3 regions of the Martelella mangrovi genome follow, and region 2 is predicted to be linked to each of the others. Evidence: predicted binding sites of a transcription regulator. Region 2 holds the regulator's gene; each other region holds the start of a gene.
The links. The regulator LexA, encoded in region 2, represses DNA repair genes until DNA is damaged. The targets are predictions, from matches to a motif close to TGTTCNNNNTGTGTTCNG.
Positions count from the first base shown of each region.

Region 1 (5,255 bases), on a different contig from region 2:
GAGCGCTTCGACCTGGAAAAATACGGCTCGGACGGCGGGCCGCTGCATGACCCGTCGGTAACGGCCTATCTGCTGAAACCGGAGCTGTTTTCCGGGCGTCACTGCAATGTCGAGATCGAGACGGTTTCGGAGCTCACGCTCGGCGAAACCGTCGTCGACTGGTGGCATGTAACCGATCGCAAGCCGAATGCGCTGGTGATTGGCAAGGCCGATGCGACCGGGTTTTTCGCGTTGCTGACGGAGCGGCTGGCCCGTCTCTGATCTGGCGGGTGCCCGCTGTTACAGCCGTTTGGCGACTTCGTCAGCGGTCGGGATCGAGGGCTGGGCACCGGGTTTGAGGCAGGCCAGGGCGCCGGCGACCGAAGCGCGGTGGGCCGCAGCCTCGAACGAAAGCCCCTGTTCCAGGCCGCTGGCAAGATAGCCGCAAAACGTATCGCCCGCGCCGACTGTGTCGACGGGGTCGATTTTCAGCGCATCGATCTTGAAGAAAGCGCCTTCATGCATGGCGATGACGCCGTCGCCGCCAAGGGTGATCACCATGGTCTGGCCCGTGCGGTCGTGATGGGTCTTCAGCATCGCGATCCGGCCTTCGCTGCCGAGCTCTTCCGCACCGACGAGGCGCTCGAACTCGGTTTCATTGGCAATGACGATATCCGCCAGCGCGGCAAGTTCGGCGGCCTGCGGTGTCAGCGGCGCGGTGTTGAGAACGGACGTCACGCCCTTCTTGCGGGCGGCTTCCAGTGCAGCGCGGATGGCCGGCGCCGGAATTTCAAGCTGCAGCATCAGAATATCGTCCGCCGACATGCGATCCACGGCCGCCCGGGCGTCATCTTCGTTCAGCGTGAAGTTGGCCGCGGCATTGAGCACGATGACGTTCTCGCCGTCGCCCCCGACAAGGATCGTCGCCGTGCCGGTTGCTCCGTCGGAGATCTTGAGCGCCGACAGGTCGACGCCGGCATCGGCCAGAAGTGCGGTTGCCGGTGTGGCGAATTCATCGCTGCCGACCGCGCCCACCATCGCCACATGCGAGCCGGCGCGGCGGGCGGCCAGCGTCTGGTTTGCGCCCTTGCCGCCGGGAGCGGTGGAAAACGAAAGCCCGGCCACGGTTTCCCCCGGTTCCGGCAGGCGCTCGGTGGTGCTGATGAGATCCATGTTGATGGACCCGAAAACCGTGATCATGGCAATGTCTCCTCGCATCGTGTTGATAGTGGCGAAAGCAATCCCTTCGCCAAACGCCGTTTTCTGCGGTTTTATTGCCAAGTTGCGGCAATGACAATCAGTCCTCGTCGACGACGCGCAGTTTCATGCGCCCGACGCCGGACGTGGCCGGATCATCTGCCTCGTCGGGGGTAGACGGATTGTCATTCCTATCTGCTGCCGGGTCTGCCCGGGTTTCGAATTCAAGCGCACCGATCCGTTCGCCGCGCCGGGCAATTTTTCCGGTCGAGACCCGGATCTGTTCGACATCCTGCCGGGCCTGCGAGAAATGGCTGTTGAGCTTTTCCACGCGCTCGTTCAGCCGGCCGAGATCGCCGATCAGATGGGCGACCTCGCCCTGAATCAGATGGGCCTGTTCGCGCATGCGCTGGTCCTTCATGACCGCCTGCACCACCTGGATGGACAATAGCAGCAGTGTCGGCGAAACGATCACCACGCGGGCTGCATGGGCGCGCTGAACGCTTGCCTCGAAGTGTTCGTGGATATCGGCGAAGATCGATTCCGACGGCACGAACAGGAAGGCGGTATCCTGTGTCTCGCCGGGCAGCAGGTATTTGCCGGAAATATCGCGAATATGGGTGTCGAGGTCGCGGCGGAAGCGCTGGCTGGCGGCGCGTTTCGCGTCATCGTCCTGCGCATCGCGCAACGCGTTCCAGGCCTCCAGCGGAAACTTGGCGTCGATCACCAGCGGCGGCGCGCCATTGGGCATGTCGACCACGCAATCCGGCCGTGTTCCGTTTGAAAGCGTGGCCTGAAACCGGAATGTGCCTGCCGGCAGGGCATCGGCGATGATTGTCTCCATGCGTCCCTGTCCGAAAGCGCCGCGGGTCTGCTTGTTCGACAGGATCGCTTGCAGGCCGACGACGTCCCTGGCGAGCGACTGGATATTGTTTTGGGCTGCATCGATCACCGCAAGCCGCTCCTGCAGACGGCGCAGATTTTCGTGCGTGGTCTGGTGCTGCTGATGCAGGGTGGAGCCGATTCGCCGGGACAGGCCATCGAGACGGGTGCCGAGCGAGGCATCGAGCTCCGCCTGCCGGTTACCGAAAAGCTCGGCCATGGTCGCCATCCGGCCCTGCATCTCCGTCTGGGCGCGGACCAGATTCTGCAACTCGCGTTCAAGTGTGTCCGCGCGCCGGCCCGTACCCCGCCTGAACGCCGCAATGACGATGGCGGCGAGGAGTGCCAGCAGGAGGACGACACCGAGGCCAATCATGCCGGGCCCGGCTGTCGCGATTTCATGTGCCAGTCGTTCCATCCTCGCTGTTCCTTCCGTCCGGGGAGACTAGCATAAATCGACGTCTTGAAAAGATCAAAACGTGAACGTATCTGATAATGGCGTGGATCGCAATGAACGGTGGCTTTGGGCGAAACGAAACCGTTTCTTCTTTGCCAAACTTGCGCTAAGGGAAACGCATGACGACGATGCCTTTGATAATTCTGCCGGACCCGCTGCTTCGCAAGGTCTCCGAACCGGTCGAGCGTGTAGACGACGACCTGAAGAAACTTGCCGGCGACATGCTGGAAACCATGTACGAGGCGCCCGGTATCGGGCTGGCCGCGATACAGGTCGGCGTGCCCCGGCGCATGCTGGTGGTCGATGTCACCAGCAAGGGCGAAGATGAAGATGGAAACGCCCCGGAACAGGAGATGGAAAAAAATCCTCTTGTTGTGATCAATCCGACCATTCTTTCCTCTTCCGACGAACGCTCGGTTTACGAGGAGGGGTGCCTGTCGATCCCCGAATTCTTTGCCGAGGTCGAGCGTCCCGCAAGCGTGCGGGTGGGCTATACCGATCTGGACGGCAAGCAGCAGGAAATCGAGGCCGATGGCCTGCTTGCGACCTGCCTGCAACACGAGATCGACCATCTGGATGGCGCCCTGTTCATCGACTATCTCTCGAAACTGAAGCGCGACCGGGTGATCAAGCGGTTTGCCAAGGCGGCGCGGCAGCAAAAGCTGTAGGCTGCGGCCGGCAGCTTGCCAACAGAACTGTGAACATCGCGAAAGGACGGACAATGGCGCTCAGGATCGTTTTCATGGGAACGCCCGATTTTGCCGTTCCGACCTTGCGGGCGCTGTGCGAGGCGGGACATGAAATCGCCTGCGTCTACACCCAGCCGCCGCGCGCTGCCGGCCGGCGCGGCCTTTCCGAGGTCAAGTCGCCGGTTCATCAGGCCGCCGAACTGCTTGGCCTTGAAGTGCGCACGCCCGTCAACTTCAAACAGGACGAAGATCGCGCGGCATTCCGCGCGCTTGATGCCGATGTTGCGGTGGTGGTCGCCTACGGTCTGATCCTGCCGGAAGCGATCCTCTCGGGAACCCGTCTCGGCGCCTATAACGGCCATGCCTCGCTGCTGCCGCGCTGGCGCGGCGCGGCCCCGATCCAGCGCGCCATCATGGCCGGTGACAGCGAGACCGGCATGATGGTCATGCGTATGGACAAGGGTCTTGATACCGGCCCCGTCGCGCTTACCGAAAAAGTCGTCATCGGCGCGAACATGACCGCCGGAGACCTCCATGATCAACTGATGCTGAAGGGCGCGAAGCTGATGGCCAAAGCCATGGCAAAGCTGGAAAACGACGACCTGCCGCTGACCCCGCAGGCCCAAGATGGCGTGACCTATGCGAAGAAGATCGACAAGGGCGAAACCCGGATCGATTTCACACAGCCGGCAGAGGTGGTGCACAATCACATTCGCGGCCTTGCTCCTTTTCCCGGCGCCTGGACCGAGATGCCGACAGAGCGGCGCGCCGAGCGCGTAAAAGTCCATGAAAGCCGGATTGGTGAGGGCAGTGGCCCGGCGGGAACGGTTGTTGACGGAACGCCGCTCACCATCGCCTGCGGCACAGGCGCCGTCTGCCTGACACGGCTTCAAAAGGCCGGCGGCAAGGTGCTTCCGGCTGAGGATTTTCTGCGCGGCAATCCGCTTGCTCCCGGCACGGTCCTGTCCTGATGCCGCGCTACCGTCTCACGGTCGAATATGATGGCACGCCCTATGTCGGCTGGCAGCGGCAGGCGACGGGGCGGTCCGTGCAAAGTGCGCTGGAGGAGGCGGTGAAGGGCTTTTCCGGCGAAGAGGTGACGATCCGCGGCGCGGGGCGCACCGATTCCGGCGTTCATGCGCTCGGCCAGGTCACCCATTTCGATCTGGGCCGCGAATGGAGTGCGTTCACCCTGCTCAATGCAATCAACGCCCATCTGCGTATTGCCAGAGACAGCATTGCCGTAACGGAGGTGGTGCCGGTCGACGATGATTTCGACGCGCGGTTTTCCGCCCTCAAGCGCCATTATCTCTATCGCATCATCAATCGCAGGGCCCATCTGGCGGTCGATCACATGCGCGCCTGGTGGGTGCCGCGCCCGCTTGACCACGAGGCCATGCACGCCGCCGCACAAAGGCTTGTCGGCCGTCACGACTTTACCACCTTCCGCTCGGCGCAATGCCAGGCGAATTCGCCGGTGCGCACGCTGGACTGGCTCGATGTGACCCGCACCGGCGAGGTGATCGAAATCCGGGCCTCGGCGCAGAGCTTTCTGCACAACCAGATCCGCTCCTTTGCCGGTACGCTGAAACTGGCTGGCGAGGGCAAGATGAGCGCCGACGATGTTGCTGCCGCGCTTCAGGCCCGCGATCGCAGCGCCTGCGGAACCGTGGCCCCGCCCGAGGGGCTTTATTTTCTGCGGGTAGACTATCCGTGATTGCCGGTGCCTAGCGACTTGCATCCGACACGGATTTTACGTATCAATAATTCCAGATTTATGGATATGTTGGAGTCCGCCATGCCGGTGACGATCTATCACAACCCGAAATGCGGCACCTCGCGCAATGTTCTGGCGATGATCCGTCAGTCCGGCGTGGAGCCCGAAATCATCGAATATCTGAAAACACCGCCAACGCGTGATCGCCTTGTGGCGCTGATTGCGGAAATGGGCATTCCCGTGCGGGATCTCCTGCGCCGCAAGGGCACGCCTTATGACGAACTGGGACTGGACGACCCGGCGCTGTCCGACGATGCGCTGATTGATGCGATGA
Region 1 covers NZ_JBEPLY010000003.1:172,139-177,393, forward strand. The annotation lists gene ABID12_RS05445 (nucleoside hydrolase) at 1-261, shown strand, start outside; gene ABID12_RS05450 (ribokinase) at 280-1,179, opposite strand; gene ABID12_RS05455 (DNA recombination protein RmuC) at 1,277-2,476, opposite strand; gene def (peptide deformylase) at 2,635-3,183, shown strand; gene fmt (methionyl-tRNA formyltransferase) at 3,237-4,175, shown strand; gene truA (tRNA pseudouridine(38-40) synthase TruA) at 4,175-4,921, shown strand; gene arsC (arsenate reductase (glutaredoxin)) at 5,003-5,255, shown strand, end outside.
Region 1: a site for LexA is predicted at 2,527-2,544, ahead of ABID12_RS05455 (DNA recombination protein RmuC). Genes of this name have one in related genera too.

Region 2 (5,255 bases):
GCGTGAAAATGCCGGGATCGGCGTGCGCCAGTGGTCCTACAAGCAATCGGCTGTCGTGCTGAATTTCAGCCACGCACTTGCCCATGACGATATCTCGACGGAATTTCACACCCGTGGCGGTCCGTTCACGCAGGTGCCGCTGCCGGCGAAGAACCGCTCCAGCCTGGTCTGGGTGATGGACACGCCGGCTGCCGAAGACATGGCGGCGCGGCCGGAGGCTGAAATCGCGGCGGCGATCGAGGAACGCATGCAATCGCTTCTGGGCGCGGTCACCATTGAGGGACCGGTGCAGAAATGGCCGCTTTCCTCCATGGTTGCGAACCGTTTCGGCAAGGGCCGTACGGTTCTTGTCGGCGAGGCGGCCCACGCCTTTCCGCCGATTGGCGCCCAGGGGCTCAACCTTTCGTTGCGCGACATCATGCGCCTTGCCCGCATGCTGGACGGTATCGACGGCGCGAAAATTTCCGCCAGAACCGGCGAGCGCTATGATTTTCTGCGCAAGTCCGATGTCTGGAGCAGAACGGCCAGCGTCGACCTTCTGAACCGCTCGCTGCTTGCCGATTTCATTCCCGCGCAGCTTGCCCGTTCCGCCGGCCTCTACATGCTGTCGGCCGTGCCGCCGCTGCGCCAGTTTGCCATGCGCGAAGGCGTTCAGCCCCTCAGGGGGATCAAGGAATTATTCGCCGGCTGAAGCCTGTTTTAGCCCTTGCCTATAGCGGCAGGGTCTATAACGGCAGGGCGGTGGCGTCGATCAGAAGCAGAAGACCGGCCAGCGTTGCCGCCGAACAGATTGTGGTGATCAGGATGGTGGCGGAGGCCCGCTCGTACCAGATGCCGTATTGCTGGGCGATCACGAAGACATTGGTGGCCGTCGGCAAGGCTGCAAGAAGCACGGCGGCTTCCACCCACACCGGATCGAAGCCGCCATGCAGCATCATGAAGGCATAGACCAGCACCGGATGTAAGATAAGCTTGGCCGGAACGATATAGCCGATTTCCACCGGCACGCGCTTTACCGGGCGCAGAGCAAGCGTCACCCCCATGGCAAAAAGCGCGCAAGGGGCAGCAGCCTGTGCAAGATAGTCCACCAGCCGGTTGAACGCATCGGGCGGCTGAACCCCGCTCGCAGCAACGGCAAAACCCAGAGCGGTTGCAATGATGAAGGGGTGCAGCAGCGCCTTTGTCAGCACCTGGCGGGCAAGTGATGCCTTGCGCACCGCACCACCATCCGCCACCGCCATTATCGACGGTGCGACGATGAAATGCAGCGCATTTTCAAAGCACACGATCAAGGCGACGGGAACGGCCGCCGCTTCGCCAAGCGCCAGAATGGCAAGGCCCGGCCCCATATAGCCGATATTGCCGTAAGCCCCTGCAAAGGCCTGGATCGTGCTCTCGCGCACGCCGTTGCGTTTCCAGAAGTAGCCGGCGGCAAACAGCAGCGAAAACACGGCATAGGTCGCCAGCAGATCAACGGAGATGAAATCAAGCCGGGTCAGTTGGTCGAAAGGCGTGTTCGAAACAAGCTTGAAGAACAAGGCCGGCAATGCGGCATAGACGATGAATACGTTGAGCCAGACAAGACCGGATTCCGGCTGCCGGATGAGCCTGGCGGCGATAAAGCCTGCGGCAATCAGTCCGAAGAACGGAAAGAGAAGCCCTAGAATGTCTGACATGGCGCAAAACCCGGGCTTCGCAGGCCCTAGCCGATCTGCGATAGAACGGGAAAGGTCTGCTGGAACCAGATCGCCATATCGGCAATAAAGCCGAAAAGAAAGGCAAGGCCGGTGAGAATCAGCAGCACGCCCATGATTTTTTCAATCGTGCCCAGATGTTTGCGGAACCGCGACAGGAAGCGCATGAAGGCGCCGGAAAAAAGCGCGGCAATCCAGAACGGCACGGCAAGGCCAAGCGAATAGATCGCCAGCAGCACCGCGCCGTTGGAAACCGTATCGCGCGTGGCCGCGACAGCGAGAATGGCCCCCAGAACCGGTCCGATGCAGGGCGTCCAGCCGAAAGCAAAGGCCAGCCCCATGACATAGGCGCCGGACATGCTCGCCGGCTTGCCGCCGCCATGAAACCGCGCCTCACGCGACAGGAAGGGGATTTTCAGCACACCAAGGAAGTTCAGCCCCATGATGATGATGATCACACCGCCGACCTTGGCCAGAATATCGATATATTGACGCAACAACTGACCGATGGACGAGGCCCCTGCCCCGAGCGCCACGAAAATCGTCGCAAAGCCGAGCGTAAAGAACAGCGCCGGCAACAATACACGCGCCGGGCGGACGGAGGTGTCTCCCCTGAACTGATCGATCGAAATGCCCGCCATGTAGCAAAGATAAGGCGGCACCAGCGGCAAAACGCAGGGTGAGAGAAACGAAAGCGCACCGGCAAGAAGCGCCGTCAACAGGGAAATATCACCGATCGACACCTGAAATCCTCTTGTCACTCGGCCGTTGGCGAAAGCGCGTCCGGCACCAGCAGATAACCGCCTGAAAGGCGGACCGTAAACTGCCGGTTCCTTAAACCACAGCGGCGTTGAATTCCAATCACCTTTCCGCGCATCGCCCCCGACATCAAATTGTCGCCTTGGAGCCGAATTTCCGGGTTGACCTTCTGCAAGACCCTTTCTATGTTCCGCCCACTTTCCGCTGGCCCTTCAACAGGCGCCGGGCTCGGGAGCGCGTAGCTCAGCTGGTAGAGCAACTGACTTTTAATCAGTAGGTCCAGGGTTCGAACCCCTGCGCGCTCACCATTGTTTGCCGAGAATTTTCTCCTTTCGAAATTGAAACAACACTTTCTAACTCACCCCTTTCCGCCCGCCTTCATGCCTCCATTGACCGCAATCGAGGCCGCTCTGCTATTTCCAGCTTGCGGAACACAGATAGAACAGATATAAACGTTCTGTATTTGTTTCGAAGGCAAGGGGCTGCAAATGCTGACTCGTAAACAACAGGAACTGCTGTATTTCATCCATGAACGGATGAAGGAGACAGGCATTCCCCCGTCTTTCGATGAAATGAAGGAAGCCCTGGATCTGGCGTCCAAATCGGGCATTCACCGATTGATCACGGCGCTGGAGGAACGCGGCTTCATTCGCCGGCTTCCCAACAGGGCGCGCGCGCTTGAAATTCTGCGCATGCCGGAAAGCCTTGGCTCTCAGCCGCCGCGCCGCGGTTTCTCACCGAGCGTGATTGAAGGCAGCCTCGGCAAGACGCCTGCCGAAAGCAAAACACCGGCTGCCGGAAATGACAGCGGCTCGACCGATATCCCCGTCATGGGGCGGATTGCAGCCGGTGTTCCGATCTCGGCCATACAGGAAAACACCCACGCAATTGCGGTTCCGGCCGAGATGCTGGGAACCGGCGAACATTATGCGCTGGAAGTTAAGGGCGATTCGATGATCGAAGCCGGGATATTCGACGGTGACACGGTGGTCATCCGCAATATCAACACGGCCGCCCCGGGCGATATTGTCGTGGCGCTGGTGAATGACGAGGAAGCGACACTGAAGCGCTTCCGCCGCAAGGGCGCGTCGATTGCGCTGGAAGCCGCCAATCCGGCCTATGAAACCCGGATATTTGCTGCCGATCAGGTCAAGGTTCAGGGCAAGCTTGTCGGCCTGATCCGCCGCTACCACTGAAGAAATCGAGGGTTTTCGGCAGGCTGACAGGATCGGCATACGAATCGGAACGCCAGTTATAGAGGCGGTGTTGGTTCCATTGACGTTTTACTGCCGTAATGGCGGGCGTGACGGAAACGTGGGTTCTCACACAGGAGCCGGTCGGGTTAGGCTCTGAGGACGTGGTGTTACCATTTCTTGATTTTGAACCATCGGTATCTTGGACAGTAAACTGCAAGGTGCCGGTTTGGCGGCGCAGTGCTGGTGTGATGAGAAAACCAGGCGAACGGCACGCCTGAAAACCGGGCCGGTAAACGCTGACAATGATGTCTGCGTGATCGCAGGCAGGGCCTACGAGCGCGGGCCGGAATATTTGTGCGACGGTCAGGCCGCTGCCGGGAAGCGATGCCACACACCATTCGCTCTTTTCACAGATGAACATACCGGATTGCGTCCGCGCGGCCTTTATATCCTCGGCAAGGGCGGTGCTTGCATTGGTGATTTGTCCAGCATCCAGGCGGTCGAACCGGTCCGCGTCTTTCAGTATCGCAGCGTTGCTTTCGGTTTCGCTCGGCGGCCGTGTGGCGCTGATGGCAAGTGCGCTCTGCCACTGATCGAAGATGAAGGAAGGCGGACGGCGCTTGCTGAGCGCGGCTGTATCACCGGTGACGATCGCAACCAATGCACCGTCTTCGGAGACAAGCAGAAGCGGCGACCGGTCGCCTTGAGAAAAGGCGGGCAAGGCAAAGGCAATTGCCATCGGCACCAGTCCGACAAGCCTGAGACGGGTGCGCAGCAGAACCAGCAGCATGAACCCGACAAGGAAAAGCAGCAGAAATCCGCGGGGCATCGCACTGGTATCGAGCGCGCCACCAAGACCATCGACCCATTCCGCAATGGCAATCACCCGGTCGAGCCCCCAGCCCATGGCCAGAAGAAAGGGGCCGTGCAGGTTAAGCGGCATTGCCAGCATGGCCAGCAGGCCGGAGGGCATGACCAGAAAGGTGACAATCGGCATGGCGAGCAGATTGCCGAGCAGACCGTAGCCGGCAATCCGCTGAAAATGCGCCATGGCAATCGGCGCTGTCGAAAGCCCACCGATCAGTGCGGTCAACACAATACCGAAAGCACCCAGCATGACGATGCGGATCACTGTGCCGGCCGGCATCGACGCCGGGCGAGCATATTCGCGACGCTGCCAGAAGCTGTAGCCCGCAATCAGCGCCAGTGTTGCGGCAAACGACATCTGCATGCCGGGGCCGACAGCTTCCGACGGCGAAACCGCGAGGATGACAAACCCCGCAAGAGCGACATTGCGCATACTGATGGCCGGACGGTCGGCAACGGCGGCAAGCAGCATGATCGCCAACATGATGAAAGCGCGCTGCGCCGAGACCTGCATGCCCGAAATCGCAAGATAGAACCCGGCAGCCCCGATCGCGGCCATAGCGGCAAGCTTCTTGGTGGCGATCGCCTCTGCCGCCTTTGGCGAAAAAGACAGAAAAAGACGCAGGCTTGAAAAGAAGATACCGGCGGCGAGCGCCATGTGCAGCCCCGAAATGGCGATGACATGGGCAAGGCCGGCATTGCGCAGCGCGTCCAGCGTGTCATCATTCATGGCGCGACG
Region 2 covers NZ_JBEPLY010000005.1:114,293-119,547, reverse strand. The annotation lists gene ABID12_RS09500 (UbiH/UbiF family hydroxylase) at 1-691, shown strand, start outside; gene ABID12_RS09495 (AEC family transporter) at 726-1,676, opposite strand; gene ABID12_RS09490 (cytochrome c biogenesis CcdA family protein) at 1,703-2,437, opposite strand; gene ABID12_RS09485 (hypothetical protein) at 2,452-2,628, opposite strand; tRNA gene ABID12_RS09480 (tRNA-Lys) at 2,686-2,761, shown strand; gene lexA (transcriptional repressor LexA) at 2,942-3,649, shown strand; gene ABID12_RS09470 (ComEC/Rec2 family competence protein) at 3,603-5,255, opposite strand, start outside.

Region 3 (5,255 bases), on a different contig from region 2:
GGTCGGAAATCGACAACAACCCGTTGTTCTGCCCCGATGCCGAAATGGTGCCGATCTGGGAGCGTTACCTCGACGACATCCGCAAGGCCGGCTCCTCCGTCGGTGCGGTGGTGGAAGTGATTGCCGAAGGCGTGCCTGCCGGTCTCGGCGCTCCGATCTATGCCAAACTCGATCAGGATATCGCCTCCGGGCTGATGTCGATCAACGCGGTCAAGGGCGTGGAAATCGGCGAAGGTTTCAGTGCGGCCGAACTGACCGGCGAGGAAAACGCCGATGAAATGCGCATCGGCAAGGACGGCACCCCGCGCTTTCTGTCGAACCATGCCGGCGGCATTCTCGGCGGGATTTCAACCGGCGAGCCGATTGTCGCCCGCTTTGCGATCAAGCCGACATCATCGATCCTCACCCGGCGCCAGACAATCGACCAGGACGGACAGGAAGTGGAATTGAGAACCAAGGGTCGCCACGACCCCTGCGTCGGTATCCGCGCCGTGCCGATCGGCGAAGCCATGATGGCCTGCACGATTGCCGACCATTATCTGCGCGACCGCGGACAGACAGGCCGACTGGACTGAGCTTTTGCCGGAGCGTCCGGCAACACCGCAAAGCGTCAGACGTCGCGCCACCCTAGCAGGTATTCAACCCGCTCCACGCCGGTGAAGCGGGCAAGCCGCGACAACTCGGCATCGAGCTTTTCCAGCCGTCCGTTCGACGGACGCACGCCGGGCTCAAGCCATAGTTTGCGCACATCAAGCGCGCCACGCTTGCGATCCGCCTTCATATCGATGCGGCCGATCAGCCGTGCGCCCTCCAGAAGCGGGAAGACATAATAGCCATATTGCCGTTTCGGCTCAGGCACGAACACCTCGATCCGGTAGGAAAAGCCGAACAGGCGTTCGGCCCGCGCCCGGTCGCGCAACAGCGGGTCGAACGGGCTCAACACCCGCAGGCGTGACGGCGGCTCCGGCACCTCGGCGAGCGTATCGACCTCTTCGGCAAGAGCGAAGGCCTGGCGCGGCTTTCCCGCATCCACGGTTTCAAGGGCAACCTCCGCCAACTGGTCACGGTTGTTCTCCACCCAGATCCTCGCCTCCTGCGGCGTGACGATATCGAAGAAGGCGGCAATCTCGCCCGAGGTCGCAAAGCCCAGCCGCTTGAGGGCGGCCCGGCAGGCCCAATCGACGAAAGCGTCATGATCGACTTCGCCAAGGCGGTGTTCGTCCGGGATCACCCGCTCGGAGAGGTCATAGGCCTTCTGGAAATTGACCCGGTGGCAGATGGCGATGCGACCGGTGCGCCAGTGATATTCAAGCGCAGTCTTGGCCGGATGCCAGTTCCACCAGCCACCGGAGACGTGATCATCGTCCTTGAGATCACGGGAGAAAAGCGGGCCATTGTCCCTGACTGCGGCATAGGTCTGTTCGAAAACCGCTTCGAAGCCCTCCCCCTGCCATTTGCGCCAGCGTTCGACGAGGCGTTCCCGCTCGCGGGCAAAACGGTGCTTCCAGTAGGGATAAAAGCGCGTGGGAATGAGCGAGGCGTCATGGGTCCAATGCTCGAACAGACCGCGGTCCTTTTCCAGAAGCGCCGTCAGGTGATGGCGACGAAAGGTCTGGTTGCGGGAAAACAGAATGAGATCATGCGCGCGCTCGACGGTGCGGATCGAATCGACCTGAACAAAACCGATCTTCTCGATCAGTGCCAGAAGGCCAGCCTTGTCCATCGCCTGCGCCGGTGAGCCCGCAAGCCCCTGCCGGGCAAGAAAGATGCGGCGTGCATCCATGTTCGAAATCAATTTAGCCATACAGCGACCGTAGAGCGATTCGGACAAAATAAGAACATCCAAGCCTTTCGGAACCGTAGATTGATGCCTATAAGGAAGCGCCGGAGAGTTTGCACAAAAACCGGGGACGAATGTGAAGATCGAATTCCGTGAAGCCGGTGTGACCTTTGAGGGCCGTACGGCGCTTCATCCGCTGACATTGACACTGACCGGACACCGGGTCGGCATTATCGGGCTGAACGGTTCCGGCAAGACCACCTTTGCGCGGCTGATCAACGGGCTGACGAAACCAGGCACCGGAACCGTCATCGTCAACGGTCGCGACACGGTGAAAGAGCTGGCTGCCGTCAATGCCGATGCCGGCTATGTGTTCCAGTCACCGCAAAACCAGATCATTCTGCCGATCCTGCAGGATGATATCGAACTGGGACTGAAGGCGCGCGGCGTGGCAAAGGCAGACATTGCCGCACGTGCCGAAAGCACCCTTGCGCGGCTCGGCATCACCCATCTCGCCAGGCGGCGCGCCCATGAGCTTTCGGGTGGCGAGCTGCAACTCGCCGCCCTTGCCGCCGTGCTCGCCCCCCGCCCCTCGCTGGTCATTCTCGATGAGCCGACCAACCAGCTCGATCTCAGAAACCGCCGCCGCGTTGCCGAAACCATCGACGCATTGCAAGAGGACGTCATCGCGATCTCGCACGATCTGGCGACACTCGCTTCATTTGAGCGCGTATTGCTGTTTCACGAAGGCCGTCTCATCGGTGACGGCCCCGCCGGAACCGTTATCGAGCAATACGAGGCGATGAACCGCTGATGCAGTCGCTTTACGTCGAAGGCAACTCATTCCTGCACCGCATGGCGCCGGGGATAAAGCTCGCCGGCCTGATCGCATTCAGTATCGCCATCTTCCTGATCGGCAGTCTGACTGTGCTTGCCCTCATGATGGCCGTTGCCGCAGGCCTTTATTTCACATTGCCGATGCGGCCGCGTCAGGCGCTGGCGCGTCTTGTGCCGATCGGCGCGGCAATTCTTTTGGTTGGCGGATTCAATCTGATCTTCAATCCCTGGCAGGTCGCCGCCACCTCCGTTCTCAGGCTTTCGGCACTGATGTTTCTGGCTGCAGCCATCACGGCGGCAACGCCGGTTCCCGCCTTCATCGATACCATCACGCGCTGGGCCATGCCGCTTGAACGCGCCGGGCTCATCAGAGCTGCAGACATCGGCCTTGCAATCGGACTTGTGATCCGCTTCGTTCCGGATATCCTTTCGCGCTACAGCGCCATTCGCGATGCGCACCGGGCGCGCGGCATTGCCTTCAGGCCAACCGGCGCAATCGTGCCGCTGATCATCTTGACCCTGCGGGATGCGGACAGTATCGCCGATGCAATCGACGCCCGCGGCATTCGCGGACAGCCACAGAAAAGGAAGACGAAATGACCTCACGCGACCTGGTTCTGGTATCGCTCTTTGCGGCCATCATCGCGGCGCTCGGCATTCTCCCGCCGATCCCGATCGCCTTCATTCCCGTACCGGTCACGGCACAGACACTCGGTGTGATGCTGGCCGGCATCATCCTCGGCCGCAAACGCGGCGCGGCGGCGGTGTTGCTGCTATTCGTGCTGATCGTCATCGGCCTGCCGGTGCTTTCCGGCGGACGCGGCGGCCTTGGTGTGTTTGTCGGCCCCACGGCCGGCTTCCTGGTCGGCTGGCTGCCGGGCGCCTATATCGCAGGTGCGCTAGCCGAAATCTACGCCGATACGCAAAGCCCGCTGAAACAGACCTTCGGCTTCTTCATCGCGGCTACCATGGGCGGCATTGTGGTGGTCTATTTCCTCGGGATTGCCTGGCTGGCCTACGGCGCTGGCACCGGCGTCTCGAAAGCGGTGGCCGGAACGCTGGCTTTTGTGCCCGGCGATCTGATCAAGGCCGGGCTTGCAGCCCTTGCCGGCCGGGCGGTGATGCTGGGATATCCATTGCTGCCGAAAAGGTCGCTTTAAACGCCTCAGTCCAGAAACGAATAAAGCCAGTCCCGCGTCGCCTCCGGCAGGGGCGCGGGCTCGCCGCTTTCCTGATGCACGGCAGTCCACAAAAGCTCGACCTCTGCGGCAATCTCGTTTCCCGCCTGTACGGCGACGTTGAACCCGATCGACTTGCCGCCGATCTTTGCCGCGCGCACCGTCAACTGCGCCAGTTCGCCGTTTCTCAGGCCACGGTAATAGGTGCAGCCGACCTTGCGCACGACATAGGCCGGCTCGCCGTCCACCGCCGGGCGATAGCGCCAGAAACGCGCCAGCGCCTCTTCCGCATGCTCGATATAGGCGGCGGTGTGCATGCGCCCATGCATATCGATATCCCGGTAGGGAACACGCAGTTCAATTCGCTCCGGATGCCTGTCATCCATCGGCCACACCTTCCCGGCCACGCTCACCGCTTGCGGTCACGCAACCCTTTACGCAAAACCCGGCAAACCGGCATTGCGCACATCTGCGGCAATGCGGTCTACGTCTGCGTTCTATAGAACCTTTCCACATCAAATGCCATGACGGGCTGTTTGAAAGCTTGGGGCAATGGCCGCCTTGCCTGCCGGCCGCCCGATTGTCGACACGACAGCGCCTTGCATTCGCCACGCCTTGCATTACCTTGCCTGAACGGCATCGCCACGATAAGTGCGGGCGACAATCGAAATTTCAAGAGGCAAGACTATGACCGATCCAGCAAAGCCCACCGCCGTCTCCGAGCTGACGTTCGAACGGGCCGTGGAAGAACTCGAGCGGATCGTTGCGCGCCTCGAGCGCGGCGATGTGGCGCTCGATGAATCGATTGCCATTTACGCCCGCGGCGAAGAATTGAAAAAACACTGCGAAAAGCTGCTGAATGCCGCCGAGGCGCGTGTTGAAAAGATCCGTCTCGACCGGGATGGCCAGCCCGCGACGACAGAACCGCTCGATCAGGCCTGACGAACTCATGACAGCGCGGAAAGCGCAGGGGGTGTGCAGCAATGTCGTTCTTTCCGGGACCTGATCCTGAATTCGGTGATGCGCAATCCTGCAAGGCCGTTTCGCAGCTCATTCTTCCGCGCACCAGCGACATTGGCGGGTTCGAAGTCCGTCGCGCACTGCCGACCATCAAGCGGCGGCTCGTGGGGCCGTTTATCTTCTTCGATCGCATGGGGCCTGCCCGTTTCGGCGGCAATGGCGAGGCGCTCGACGTCAAGCCGCATCCGCATATCGGGCTGTCGACCGTCACCTACCTGACCTCCGGCGAGATCGGTCATCGCGACACGCTCGGCAACCACACCGTCATCCGCCCCGGCGATGTCAACCTGATGACCGCCGGGCGCGGCATTGTCCATTCGGAGCGCACGCCGGAAGACCTGAGGCTGCGCCCGCACGCCCTTTCAGGCGTCCAGACCTGGCTTGCCCTGCCCGAAAACGACGAGGAGATCGACCCGACCTTCGGCCACACCGAAAAGAAC
Region 3 covers NZ_JBEPLY010000007.1:158,896-164,150, reverse strand. The annotation lists gene aroC (chorismate synthase) at 1-575, shown strand, start outside; gene ABID12_RS12115 (winged helix-turn-helix domain-containing protein) at 611-1,804, opposite strand; gene ABID12_RS12110 (energy-coupling factor ABC transporter ATP-binding protein) at 1,917-2,594, shown strand; gene ABID12_RS12105 (energy-coupling factor transporter transmembrane component T family protein) at 2,594-3,217, shown strand; gene ABID12_RS12100 (biotin transporter BioY) at 3,214-3,777, shown strand; gene ABID12_RS12095 (acyl-CoA thioesterase) at 3,783-4,181, opposite strand; gene ABID12_RS12090 (exodeoxyribonuclease VII small subunit) at 4,483-4,737, shown strand; gene ABID12_RS12085 (pirin family protein) at 4,779-5,255, shown strand, end outside.
Region 3: a site for LexA is predicted at 1,824-1,841, ahead of ABID12_RS12110 (energy-coupling factor ABC transporter ATP-binding protein). Genes of this name have one in related genera too.